One region of the Pseudoalteromonas sp. G5_S1_54_S4 genome, then DNA from elsewhere that is predicted to be linked to it. Evidence: predicted binding sites of a transcription regulator. Region 1 holds the regulator's gene; each other region holds the start of a gene.
What was found. The regulator sigma-54, encoded in region 1, starts transcription at its own class of promoters, with help from an activator protein. The targets are predictions, from matches to a motif close to GTTGGCACGNNNNTNGNNT.
Positions count from the first base shown of each region.

Region 1 (4,670 bases):
TTATGTGAGCAAACTAACTCAACCACTATTAACATAAGCTTAGGATGATGAGTTAATAATGAACTTTTTTATTCTTGCTCATTAAATCGTTGGTCGATGAGTTCACCTATTGCGCTAAGTGCAGGCTCAGCGTCGGGGCCTTCGCATACCACCTTAACTTCTTTGCCTTGGCTGCTTTCGAGTAACATAAGTGCCAGCACGCTATCGCCAGCGGCTTGTTTGTCATCCTGAAATAAAGTGATTGTGGCATCAAATTGCACAGAAAGCTGAGCTAATACTGTCGCCGCTCTAGCGTGTAATCCTAATTTGTTTTTTATTAAAAATGTATTTTCTAACCGCATTGCATGTTCTCACTCGGTATTATTCTTGTTCTCGGTGGCGAATTTTTACATTAGGATGGCTCATTGCAAAGCTTTCACCAATGGTTTGCGCTAAATAAACAGAGCGGTGTTGCCCACCGGTACAGCCAATTGCAATGGTTAAGTAGCTGCGGTTATTTCGTTCTAAATGCGGCAGCCATGTTTGCACAAATGTTTGAATTTGCCATGTAAATTTTTGCACTATGCTGTGACTTGCTAGGTAGTCTTTTACTGGTTGATCCAGCCCAGTAAGTGGCTTAAGTTCAGGCTCCCAATGCGGGTTTGGTAAAAAGCGGGCATCGAATACGTAATCTGCTTCTTTAGGGATGCCATGTTTAAAACCAAATGACTCAAAGGTAATGATCAGTTGTTTATCTTTTTTACCGAGTATTTTTTCACGAATAGACTCAGCAAGCTGATGCACACTTAAATCTGTGGTATCAATCATATAATCAGCACGATTAATCAATACATCAAGCAGTTGTTTTTCTTTTTTTATGGCTAAATCAAGCGGCAAAGAATCAATAGATAAAGGGTGAAGACGACGCGTTTCTGAAAAGCGTTTTATTAATGTTTGATCGTCACTGTCTAAATAAAATACCGTTGGTTTAGTAAAACCAGGTAAATATTCGAGTATTTCATTAAACTGCTGTTGCTCTTTAGGTAAGTTACGCACATCAACACTCACGGCAATTTTATTATAACTGTCGGAAACGCTGCGCACTAATGATGGTAATAAATTAAGAGGAATATTGTCTACACAATAATAGCCTAAGTCTTCCACAACGCGTAACGCCACAGATTTACCTGACCCTGAGCGACCGCTTATAATTATTAATTCCATTTATCACCTTTCTTTATTACTACGGTTGACTGACGATAACCTGATACAGTTCGCTATCCGATTTGGCGGCGCGTAACTGTTTACAAAATTCTTTATCATTGAGCTTATCAGCAATCGTGGCTAGCGTCTTCAAATGCTGCTGATTATCGCCATCGGGAACAATTAACGCGACAAAAATGTCAACCGGTCGGTTATCAATCGCATCAAAATTAATAGCTGTTTCGCTCACTAAAATCAAAGCAAGGGGCTCTTGAGCACCACTCATGCGACCATGTGGAATAGCAATGCCTCGGCCAATGCCTGTACTTCCAAGCTTTTCTCTTGCAGTTAATGCATTAAGAATATCTTGTTGTGTTAAATAGGGCAGCTTATTGTGAGCCAATTCACTGATAAATTCTAAAATTCTTTTTTTACTATTAAAAAGGACCGCAGCTTTACTGCAGTCCTGACAGATAAGTGAGCTTAGTTTCATAGTGTTAGTGTCGAGCAAGTTTCTCTTTGTGTTTAATTACTTGACGATCTAGCTTGTCAATGAGCGAGTCTATAGCGGCATACATATCTTGATGCTCAGTAGAGGCAAAAATCTCAGCGCCACTAACATGAACGGTTGCTTCAGCTTTTTGGTTTAGTTTTTCTACATCGAGAATAACGTGCACATTCGTTATGTGATCAGTGTGCCTCTGTAACTTCGAAAATTTACTATTTACGTAGTCTCTAAGCGAGTCGGTAATATCTACATGGCGACCAGTTAAATTCAGTTGCATAAACATTTTCCTCTTTGTTGTACGCCTTAAATCAAACTTTTACGTTGATTAGACGGGGGAATAGCTAGAGATTCGCGATATTTTGCAATGGTTCTCCTCGCTACTTTAATTCCTTGCTCTGCCAATATATCTGCAATTTTACTATCACTCAATGGTTTAGCTGAGTTTTCTGCAGCGATTAATTTTTTAATTAATGCACGTATTGCTGTTGATGAACATTCGCCACCATTTTCAGTACTTACATGGCTTGAAAAGAAATATTTAAGCTCAAAAATGCCACGTGGTGTATGCATGTATTTTTGCGTAGTAACACGCGATATAGTCGACTCGTGCATTTCCACCATTTCAGCCACATCGTTAAGCACCATAGGCTTCATAGCCTCAGGACCGTGTTCAAAAAAGGCCTGTTGCTGTTGCACAATACAGTTGGTTACTTTAAGTAGCGTGTCATTTCTACTTTCTAAGCTTTTTATAAACCATTTAGCCTCTTGTAAGTGCGAGCGAATAAACTGGCTATCACCACTTGATTTAACCGTACGCGACATAGCTGCATATTGGCTATTTACTCTGATCTTAGGCATGCTATCTGGGTTTAATTCAACTACCCAACGACCTTTAACTTTTTTAACCGACACATCAGGAATAACGTATTCAGACTCTTCTCTAACAATAGTGTCTGCCGGTTTTGGGCTGAGCGTATGAATCAACGTCATGATTTCTTTAAGCTCATCTTCTTTAAGCTTTGTTTTTTTCATCAACGTGCGATAGTCACGTGCAGCAAGTAAATCAATATGATCGGTTAAGATCATTTTTGTTTCGTTTAAAAAAGGTGTGTCTTTATCAAATTGATTTAGCTGAATACACAAGCACTCTTGTAAACTACGCGCGGCTATTCCCACTGGATCAAATAGTTGAATACGCTTTAGTACCGCTTCTATTTCGTCAAGTTCAACTTCATCTTCGCCGTCGTTTTCTTGGTTAAAGCTTTCTAATATTTCTTCACAGCTAAGGGTTAGAATCCCTGAGTCGTCCACAGCTTCTACAATTGCAATAGCTATCGCTTCATCGGTAGGACTAAACGGCGTCAGTTGAAGCTGCCACATTAAATACTCATGCAGCGTTTCAGTCGAAGAGCCTTGATAAATAGATTCATCTTCTGGCATTGGGCCCGATGAAGAGGCAGGCGCAGCGCTCATATATTCATCCCAAGTAACATCCATAGCCATATCATCGCTAATGGTGTCTTTGGTCATTGCTTCGCCGCTATCTTGCTCATACTCGCTAGGTTTATCGTCAGCTGAGGCACTTAGCGTTAAGTCATCGTTATCGGCTTTTTGTTCGTTTTTACCTGCAGTGTCTTCGCTGTAATCGTGTTCTTCAACTTCAAGCAAGGGGTTGCTATCGAGCGCTTCTTGAATTTCTTGCTGGAGATCCAATGTACTGAGTTGCAATAAGCGAATTGCTTGTTGCAACTGTGGAGTCATTGTAAGTTGCTGGCCCATGCGCAGCTGTAATGATTGCCTCATGTATCTCTAACAATCCTTTTAAATTACGGTCTGTTGACCTTTACGGATTAAAATTTGTTCAAACTAGGGGCGGTTTAATTGCGGCGCGAGGTTTGTAACCTAGTGGGCTAAGTCAAAACCGAGCAACAAAGAGTAAATCGTCCCTAGGCAGAACCCGAAGGGCTGCGCCTGTTTGGCATTGATGCTGCGTTATCGCCTATTTATGGGGAATACCACACCACATAGGCTCTGCCTTGCCTAAATACCAAACAGACTGCTGCAAATTCAACCTTGAAAGGTCAACAGACCTAAGTATGATTAATCTTAGCAGATGCTTAGTGGAATAACACACATATTAGAGCTTGAACTGCTCGCCCAAATAAACATCGCGTACTGTTTTATCGTTTAATACGTATTCAGGAGTGCCTGATGCAATTAACTCCCCATGAGAAACTATGTAGGCTTTTTCACAAACATCAAGTGTTTCGCGCACGTTATGGTCTGTAATAAGTACGCCAATGCCACGGTTTTTAAGATGCTCTATAATCTTTTTAATATCTAATACTGAGATAGGATCAACCCCCGCAAAGGGTTCGTCTAAAAGGATAAATTTAGGGTTTGCTGCTAACGCGCGAGCAATTTCTACGCGGCGACGTTCACCACCTGATAAAGCCATACCTTGACTATCGCGGATATGCTGAATGCTAAATTCATCAAGTAAATTATTTAAGGTATCTTCGCGTTGTTGTTTATTTAATTCTTTACGTGTTTCTAAGATAGCCATTAAGTTTTGATAAACAGTCAGCTTTCTAAAAATAGACGACTCTTGCGGTAAATAACCAATCCCTAAACGCGCTCGGCTGTGCATCGGTAATAAAGTAATATCTTTATCATCAATTGATATTTTGCCTTTATCGCTAGGCACAAGGCCTACAATCATATAAAAAGTGGTGGTTTTACCTGCACCATTAGGGCCAAGTAACCCCACAATACTGCCAGCTTCAACCTCTAGGCCAACGTTTTTTACAACTTCACGACCTTTGTAGCTTTTAGCTAATAGCTCTGCTTTTAATGTGCTCATGGTTGGCCTTTATCATCTTCTTTTTTATTTTCAACAGGGACTAAAATAGTGTGTACACGGTCTGTTGAGTTTTCGTCTTTTTCTGCGCTAATTAACTGCTGCTCGATATCGTAAGTG
Region 1 is NZ_JBQKUL010000048.1:12,514-17,183, forward strand. It holds gene ACTRWE_RS15725 (HPr family phosphocarrier protein) at 69-341, opposite strand; gene rapZ (RNase adapter RapZ) at 361-1,203, opposite strand; gene ptsN (PTS IIA-like nitrogen regulatory protein PtsN) at 1,223-1,675, opposite strand; gene hpf (ribosome hibernation promoting factor) at 1,680-1,967, opposite strand; gene ACTRWE_RS15745 (RNA polymerase factor sigma-54) at 1,994-3,493, opposite strand; gene lptB (LPS export ABC transporter ATP-binding protein) at 3,828-4,553, opposite strand; gene lptA (lipopolysaccharide transport periplasmic protein LptA) at 4,550-4,670, opposite strand, start outside.

Region 2 (4,670 bases), on a different contig from region 1:
GGTCGCCATCAATACGAGGTAAGCGGTCAAAAACGGTTCTACGGCCTTCAGGGTCTTTACGCGTACTTAACTCACCCTCTGGTTTGTTATACATAATTACACGACAAATTCTGTCTGCTTTTTCTTCTATTTTAACGGTATGGCCGTCAACACGAATTAAATCGGTTTCTTCAACCCTGTCGCCTAACTTAGCTACTTTACCGTTTACACTCACACGATTTGCATCAATGTATTTTTCCATTTCACGGCGTGAGCCTACGCCTGCACGGGCTAGGACTTTTTGTAACTTTTCACCTTGTATACTCATTCGGATGGTTCTCTCACAGAAGGATCACTTAATAACTGGGTAATTTTACTTTGCTGTTGCTCTGGCAATGCGGGTAAATCATGAAGTCCCGTTATCGAAAAATAATCTAAAAATTGTTTAGTCGTTGCATAAAGTGCCGGTTTACCTGGTACTTCTTTATGCCCAACTACTTTAATCCACTCTCTTTCAAGCAGAGTTTTAATAATATTTGAGCCAGTTGCTACACCCCGCACTTGCTCAATTTCACCACGGGTAATGGGTTGCTTGTATGCAATTAACGACAGGGTTTCGAGTAAAGCTCTCGAGTATTTAGGGGCACGTTCTTGCCATAAATTACTCAACCATGGGCTTAAACTACTGCACGCTTGAAAACGATAGCCACTGCCTACCTCAACCAAACGTATTCCACGCGTCTGATAGTGAACTTGAATGGCCTCTACAGCATCATTAATGCGCGCCATAGAAATTGCTAAGTCGTTTAAAACCGTGTCCTTAAGATGACGTTTTGATACGGGCTTGCCTGCCACAAAAATCGCCGCTTCAATGATTTCAATTAATTGTTCATCACTAATTCGCCGACCAACCATAATCACTCTAAAGTTAATAAAAACACACAGCCATCTATTATGACAGAACAACGGCAAACTAGGAAAACATATTAATAAAATAACATTTTATAGGTATAAAAAAGCCAGTGAAAAACACTGGCTTGGTATCAAGTGTATTTAATAATGTAATTTAGCTATTTTTAAATTGCTCAAGTGCATCGTCCTCTGCAACAGAATCACCATGCTTTTGGATATAGCTATTAAACTCTTTTTTACTTACTCGTTTATCTTTATTGCTGTCCATGTAACCAAAATGAATTGAAATATCATCATCGTCAGCTTCAGAAACTGAAATAAAACCGTTGCTATCATTATCTAAGCTTTTAAAGTCATTTTCTATTTTATCAAACTTCGCAATATCAGCCTTAAATGCAGACTCACTCACTTCACTATCTGTAGCAACTTTCCCAGCATTTAGCTGCATATAAGCATCATATTCATTACGGCTTATTTGGTTATCCATATTTGTATCTATATTTGAAAAGTGCTGCCAAATACTATCATCGTCGGCTTCTGTTTTAGAAATAAAGCCATCGCTGTCGTTATCTAAGCTTGCAAAATCACTGTCGATTTTTTCTAAACCTTGATTTGAAGAACAAGCGGCTAAACTCAATGCGGCTAAAACAGTAGAAGCTATCGTTAATTTTTTCATCAGACGTATCCTTGTATTAATAAATTTCAAATCTAGTGATACAAATACGATGCCAAAAAAAATAAACTATTAAAATCAAACAATTAACCAAGAACAACTTCTATTACGATATTTAATAATGCAATTTTTGCAAGCTACTCTGGTAATTTTTGCAAAAAAAAAGCTCGGTAAGAACCGAGCTATTTATATCTAATACGGTAATTTAGATTGCAGCGTTTTGGTAACGCTTAACAAAATCAGTAACGCTTTGGCCATTACACTTTAATGAATTTAAGTTACCAATTTGCTTACGTACTGGTTGTAGGCCTTGCTTTAATGCAGTCATACATAACTGTGTTTCTTGGTGTGAATCTTTTGCAAATACTTCTACTTTAGACACAACTGATTGCGTTGCTTCTTCTTTTTTTGCAATGTCACGGATGTCTTGACCGTTACATAGGATACTTTTTGAATAACGCGATAAATATACACCGTGCTTTGCTGCCATTTTACGAGCAGCCGAAAACCCCTCATTGGCGCTTACTACACATAAGTTAGACTCTAATTTGTTGTCTTGGCTGTAATACGTATTGCTTTGCGCAGTAGCAGTTACAGAAACAAAAAGAGAGGCGGCTAAAAGTAATTGAGTTTTCATCAGGTAGTCCTATTTGAACGAGTTAAACAAACGATTTTTGCGCATTATATAGACAACTTTTAACATATCAATTGAATATTTTATTTATTTTATTATTTAATATTGCATTTACAATGTTTAAACATTAAGCAAAAATTGATCAACATTTGTGCAGCTATTTTCTCGTTTCAGTCATGTTATGTCGCTCCAAATACTGATACAATTTAGCTAACAATGAAAATAAATTTGAAGGTAAACTTTATGAAAGTGATTTCTTTTAATATCAATGGCCTGCGTGCTCGCCTACATCAGTTACAAGCTATTATTGATAAACACCAGCCAGATATTATTGGTCTTCAAGAGATAAAAGTGCACGATGAAGCATTTCCGCTAGACGATGTACAAAAAATGGGTTACCACGTTTATTTTCATGGACAAAAAGCGCATTACGGTGTGGCAATGTTATGCAAAAAAGAGCCTAAGTCGGTATTAAAAGGCTTTTCCACCGACACAGATGAGTCGCAAAAGCGAATGATCAGCGTTACCGTAGAGCAAGAAAATGGCCGTGACCTGCATGTCATGAATGGCTACTTCCCGCAAGGCGATAACATCAACCACGAAACTAAATTCCCTTATAAACGTCAATTTTATCAAGACTTAATGACTCACCTAAATAGTCATTACACGCCTGATCAAGATGTAATTGTAATGGGCGATATTAATATCTCTCCAACCGATTTAGATATTGGTATTGGTGAGGTAAACGCAAAACGCTGGTTAAAAACCGGAAAATGTTCATTTCAACCCGTTGAGCGTGAATGGCTAGCAACGTTATTAAACTGGGGCTTTAAAGACACCTTTAGAGAGCAAAACCCAGAAACTAACGATCAATACTCGTGGTTTGACTACCGCTCTAAGGGTTTTGTTGATAATCGTGGACTAAGGATTGATGTGGTTTTGGCAACGCATGACTTAGCAGCTCGCTGTATCGACACCGGTATAGATTACGAATTACGTGCTATCGACAAGCCTTCAGATCATGCGCCTATTTGGTCTGAGTTTAATTAACGATTATGCTAAGCGTGCAATTACAGGCATTACTGTGGATTGGTGTTATTGCTATTGGCTTTTTAAGTGTTAATAAATCAACATACGCCAATTTATTTAATACGCCATCTAGGCAAACTGGCGTGTTTGCCTGCGCGCTGGTGCTCGCTTTACTATGGCGTATAAAAGCCGGTATTTTACCTGGTCTTGATCTTCATATATTGGGCATTACTGCTGTTACGCTGATTTTAGGCTGGCGTCTGGCTATTTTAAGTTGTGTATTAGCTACAGCCCTGCTAACTGCTTTTGGACAAATAGCATTCGAGCTGATTGCGGTAAAATTACTAATAAGTGCGTTTATTCCAGTATTATTAAGCTACTTTGTATTTATGCTTTGTTACCACTACTTAGCGCGGCACTTTTTTATCTATATATTTGTTTGTAGCTTTTTAACGGCTGGTGTCGTTGCTTGCGTTAACATTATACTCGGGGGTGTTTTTTATTACGCAATTGGCGAATATAATTGGCATCAGCTAACAGAAAACTACATTTATCTCAGTCCTATTTTAGCGTTTCCTGAAGCAATGCTAAACGGTATGGCAATAACTGTTATGATCACCTATCGCCCGCACTGGGTAAAAACTTTTTTTGATAAGGACTATTTAGGCTCATGAGTCTTCATTACCATTGCCCTATTTGCAAACTTCCATTGGCACTTAATGAAAAAACATTACGCTGTGATAATAACCACAGCTTTGATTTTGCCAAAGAAGGCTATGTAAACTTACTCCCCGTGCAAAATAAAAACTCTAAACAGCCCGGTGACTCTTTAGAAATGGTACAAGCAAGGCGTTCTTTTTTAGAGCAAGGCCATTATGCATTTTTACAGACGGCCTTAGCTAATTTAGTCAAACCGCTCAATGCAAATATAGTGATTGATTTAGGGTGTGGCGAGGGGTTTTACACCCATGCTATAGCAAATAACACGCAAGCTACTGTGTATGGAGTTGATATATCTAAGTCGGCGGTAAAATACGCAGCAAAACGATACAAACAATGTCAATTTAGCGTGGCATCAATAAGCCACGCGCCCTTTAATGATCACCTTGCTGATGTGTTAATTAGCGTGTTTGCCCCTTTGTTTGACGATGAACTTTCTCGCCTTGTTAAAGAGGATGGCTGTTTAGTGGTGGCAAGCCCTGGGCCTATGCACCTCAAAGAGTTGAAGAAATATATCTATAATACGGTAAATGAGCATACTGAAGTTGCTACGCCAACAGGCTTTAAACAATCATCGCAACAGCTCATTACAGAGCAAGTGTCACTCACATTTAGCGACGTAAGAAATTTAATAATGATGACACCCTTTGCATGGAAGTTCAGACCCGAGCATTGGCAGGCACTTGAACAAAAACAGCATCACAAGGTTACCTTGTCATTTTA
Region 2 is NZ_JBQKUL010000018.1:35,235-39,904, reverse strand. It holds gene rluB (23S rRNA pseudouridine(2605) synthase RluB) at 1-307, opposite strand, end outside; gene scpB (SMC-Scp complex subunit ScpB) at 304-894, opposite strand; gene ACTRWE_RS08995 (EF-hand domain-containing protein) at 1,046-1,567, opposite strand; gene ACTRWE_RS08990 (exonuclease III) at 1,770-2,201, opposite strand; gene xthA (exodeoxyribonuclease III) at 2,442-3,248, shown strand; gene ACTRWE_RS08980 (energy-coupling factor ABC transporter permease) at 3,254-3,901, shown strand; gene rlmA (23S rRNA (guanine(745)-N(1))-methyltransferase) at 3,898-4,670, shown strand, end outside.
Region 2: a site for sigma-54 is predicted at 1,606-1,624, ahead of ACTRWE_RS08995 (EF-hand domain-containing protein). Genes of this name have one in related genera too.

Region 3 (4,670 bases), on a different contig from region 1:
TTAGTGCAGCTGTATTACCTGCTTTACTTGCAGTTAATTCACAAGGAATCAATGCCGCTGAACAAAGCGCAGAACAAAACATCGAAAAAATTGCTATTGTAGGTAGTCGTGTGGCAGGGCGCTCAGTTGAAGACTTACCTGTCCCCGTTGATATTTTAAGTGCAGAAGCACTCGAAAATACCGGCCAAACAGAAGTTGGCCGCATGCTTCAAGCTATTGCACCTTCTTTTAACTTTTCAAGTTCATCTATCAGTGATGGTACTGACGCATTAAGACCAGCAACGCTACGTGGCCTAGGGCCAGATCAAACGTTGGTATTGATCAATGGTAAGCGTCGTCACCAAGCCAGTATTATTCATATTAATACTTCGGTGGGGCGTGGTACGGCGGGTACCGATATGAACGCTATTCCAGCCTCAGCAATTAAACGTATTGAAGTACTGCGTGATGGCGCTGCGGCTCAATATGGTTCTGATGCAATTGCCGGTGTTATAAATATTGTGCTCAAAGATGGCAGCGAAGGTGGTAAAGCCGCTATTAACTACGGTGAGTATTCAGAAGGTGATGGCGAAACTGTTAACATCGACTTTAATAAAGGCTTTGCTTTAGGTGACAATGGTTATTTAAATACAACTATAAACTACCGTGACCGCGCACCAACTAACCGTGCAGGGCTTCATGGTTCATGTCAATTTTATGGTTGTACTGAGCTCAGTGACGGCACGTTACTGGCAGGCGACCCGCGTGAACTAACCGCGCCACGCGATACATTTAGAATTGGCGATGCCGACTCTCAACAATTTGGTTTAACGGTTAACACCGGCTACGAATTAGGAGCGGGTGAACTATACGGTTTTATTACCTACTCAACGCGTGATAACGAATCAGCAGCATTTTTCCGTCATAATGCCAATGCCGGTGGTAACCCAGTATTACAAGATGGTGATGCGACAGTTCCGGCTGGCTTTTTACCAAAAATAAACACTACGATTGACGATATTTCATATAATTTTGGTTATAAAACGCAGTTTGATAACGACTCAAGCTTAGACTTATCGTACACCTATGGTGAAAACAGCATTGATTACACCACTAGCGATACGATTAATGCCTCTTATGCCAACTTCTTACGTTACGACCAAGGCTTGAGCGCCGCAGATATTCGCGCCACTATTCCACGTGAAGGTTACGCGTATGGTATGGAGTTATCACTGCAAACAATTAATCTTGATTTTACTCAAAATTTTGATGATTACTCATTTGCAATGGGCGCAGAAATACGCACCGATGAGTACCGTATTCTAGAGGGCAGTGAATACGCATACCGCGATTACGATACCAACAATGGTGTTAATATTTATGATGGACTGAGCGGTGGTATTGGTAGCGAAAATGCATCAGGTGGCACACAAGGCTTTGGTGGTTCATCGCCAGCATCGTCGGTTGATGAGTCGCGCGATGTGATCTCGTTTTATTTAGACGTTGAAGCTTACGTTATTGAGGATGTGATTATCTCAGGGGCGTTACGTTACGATAATTACAAAGGATTTGGCGATACAGTTAACTTTAAACTCGCGGGTAACTGGTCATTAACCGAAGATATTTCACTTCGTGGTGCATTAAGTTCAGGCTTTAGAGCGCCTTCAATGCAGCAGTTGTACTTTAACAATATCAGCACGCAGTTTGTTGTTGGCCCTAATGGCAATTTAGTGGCTGAAGAAGTGGGCACGTTTAGAAACGATTCAACCCTGGCGCAAAGTTTAGGTATTCCTAAGTTAACAGAAGAGAAATCTCAAAACCGCAGTTTAGGTATTGTTTATAATGTAAGCGATAATATTAATGTAACGCTTGATTACTACTCAATCGATATTGACGACCGTATTGTAATTAGTAATCGCTTAGGCAAAGGTTTATCAAACAGCCTTGATGCCGCGTTACTGAGCTCGGGTGCTGGTGCAGGACAGTTTTTCTTAAATGGGGCTGACACAGAAACGCAAGGTATCGACTTTGTAGCTACATGGAATACAGAAGGCCTAGGCGGCACACTTGATTTTACATTAGCGGCCAACTTTACCGAAACCGATGTGGTGTCGTTATTTACACCTGCAGGTTCTGGTCTTGAAACCGTGCCAGTCGATGATGTGTTTTCTGATCAAGAAATTTCTATCATTGAAGAATGGCAACCAGAAGATCGCATTAACTTAAGTGCGCTTTATCGCCGTGACGATTGGACTGTTAATTTATCACTTAATCGTTTTGGTGAGTACACAGTTGAAGATGGCGGCCGCCAGACTTACGGTGCTGAAATTTTAACTGACATTAAAGTTAATTATTTTGTAACTGATAACTTATCGGTAAATATTGGCGCAAATAACTTATTTGATGTTTATCCAGATGAAAACACCATAGGTAATTCACGTTCAGGCACTATTGTAGATGCTCAAGGTAATACCATTGTCAGCAGTGATGGGGTATTTAAGTACTCTCGTCGTTCAGCGCCATTTGGTTTTAACGGTGCTTACTACTACGTAGGTGCAGAATACCGCTTTTAATAAGGGTCTGTTGACCTTTTTGGATTAAAATTTGTTCAAACTAGGAGCGGTTTAATCGCGGCGCGAGGTTTGTAACCTAGTGGGCTCGATAACTGCTCCTGCGTTATTCTACTGGCTTACATCCATGTAAGAATAAGTAAAAACCGAGCAAAGCTTCCGCGTCCTGCTCACGCCCCTTACCTACATCCATGTAGGCAACAAAGGGTAAATCGCCCCTAGGCAAAACCCTTCGGGCAGCGCCTGTTTGGTATTGATGCTGCGTTATCGCCTATTTATGGGGAATAACCACACCACATAGGCTCTGCCTTGCCTAAATACCAAACAGACTGCTGCAAATTCAACCTTAAAAGGTCAACAGACCCTAATAACTTTCCTATTGTTATTTAACAACCAAAGGGCCGTAAGGCCCTTTTATAGTTTTTAAACTTAATGTTTTTGCATTTTACTCATTTCAGCATGACAGCTTTGCATGGTAAGCAATACCTTTGACAGCGCCGCTTCACAATCATGTGATTGAGGCTTTTTTAACGCTGTTTTGATTTCTTCTAAGGTTTTATCTTCTACTTCTTCAAGCTCTTTAATGTAGGTTTGGTCGTTATCGCTAGTGAATGTACTGAGCAAAGCGGTAAATGCTCTGCGTGCTTCTACCGCGAACGAAGAGCCATCTTCACGTGCACCTTGTTGATTAATTGCATAGGGTTGTAAGCTTTCAACACTTACTTTGCGGGCGTCGATCATGCGCTGAAATAATGCACTTACGCTAGGATCTTGTACTTTATCTTGTGCTTTTTCGTAAAAGTCGATACCGCTATTCATTACTTGGATAATGTCGGTGATATGATTTATCTCTTGTCCTTGATGGGTGCTCATAATAATGACCTCTGTTAATTTAAAATACATAGATAACTGAGCAAGCGGCATTCCAACGCGGTTTTATTTTTTAACTAATTGTTTTTCATGGCTTTATTATTGTGAGGGGTCTAGGCAAGCTTGCTAACATGCTGCTAGCAAGCAAAATTTACATAAAAGCATGTAAGAAGGTTATTTAAGCTCTTCAGCTACTTCGGCTACTTTTTGACGTAACCAAATATGGCTAGCATCTCTGTGTAACAAAGGGCTCCATATCATATCAAGTTCAAATGGTGGAATTGGAAAGGGTGGTTCAAGTATTTTAAGCCCCGGATCGTCTACATAAATATTGGCCGCTTTTGAGGGTAAAGTCGCCACGAGGTTTTTTTCTTTCGCTAAATGAATAGCAACATGGTAGTTACGAGTAAAGGTGGCAATATTTCGATGCTTCCCAAAATGTGCGAGCGCTTCGTCAACCCAACCCAGCTTTTGCACATCTTTTGGATCCATGCCAACCCCAACACCAAAGCCTGTTTTACTTACCCAAATATGACGGGCTTTTAAATAGCTATCTAGGCTAAAGTTTTCAATAATAGGGTTGTCGGATCTTACTAAACAGCAAAAGCTATCTTTCCAAATTCGCTTATGATGAAACGATTGCGGTAAATTTTCAAAGCGGTTAATTGCCATGTCTACTTTACCGTTTTCTACATCATGAAAAGTTACATCGCTGGGCGTTAAAATATCTAATGTGGTGTCTGGGGCTTCTTCATGTAATTTCCCTAACAAACGCGGTGCCATGGTACTGGCTGCATAGTCACTGGCCATAATTCTAAACACGCGTTTACTTTGTTTAGCTTCAAATTCGCGATTAGGTGCTAGCGTTTCTTCAAGCGTCATCAAAATACCGCGAATAACAGGCTGTAACTCAATAGCGCGCTCGGTCGGCACCATACCATCGCTGGTACGCACTAAAATAGGATCGTTAAAAAGGTTACGTAGGCGTTTAAGTCCATTACTCATTGCCGGTTGAGTAATACTAAGCTGGTTAGCAGCACGAGTAACGTTACATTCGCGCAGTAATGTATCGAGGTAAACCAGTAAATTTAAATCTATTTTACTTATATTCATTGTGTGTCCTTAACGTTTACCAGTAATGGATAAAACGCTGTGCTGTAGGATAGGGATAAATATGACTCACCTTTCCATTTTTTATATTTTGTTGTGCTTGTTTCCAAAAGCTCACATCAAGTAGTTCTGGGTGCGTAC
Region 3 is NZ_JBQKUL010000029.1:24,293-28,962, reverse strand. It holds gene ACTRWE_RS12025 (TonB-dependent receptor plug domain-containing protein) at 1-2,552, shown strand, start outside; gene ACTRWE_RS12020 (ferritin-like domain-containing protein) at 2,979-3,422, opposite strand; gene ACTRWE_RS12015 (LysR family transcriptional regulator) at 3,594-4,532, opposite strand; gene aceK (bifunctional isocitrate dehydrogenase kinase/phosphatase) at 4,549-4,670, opposite strand, start outside.
Region 3: a site for sigma-54 is predicted at 3,461-3,479, ahead of ACTRWE_RS12020 (ferritin-like domain-containing protein). Genes of this name have one in related genera too.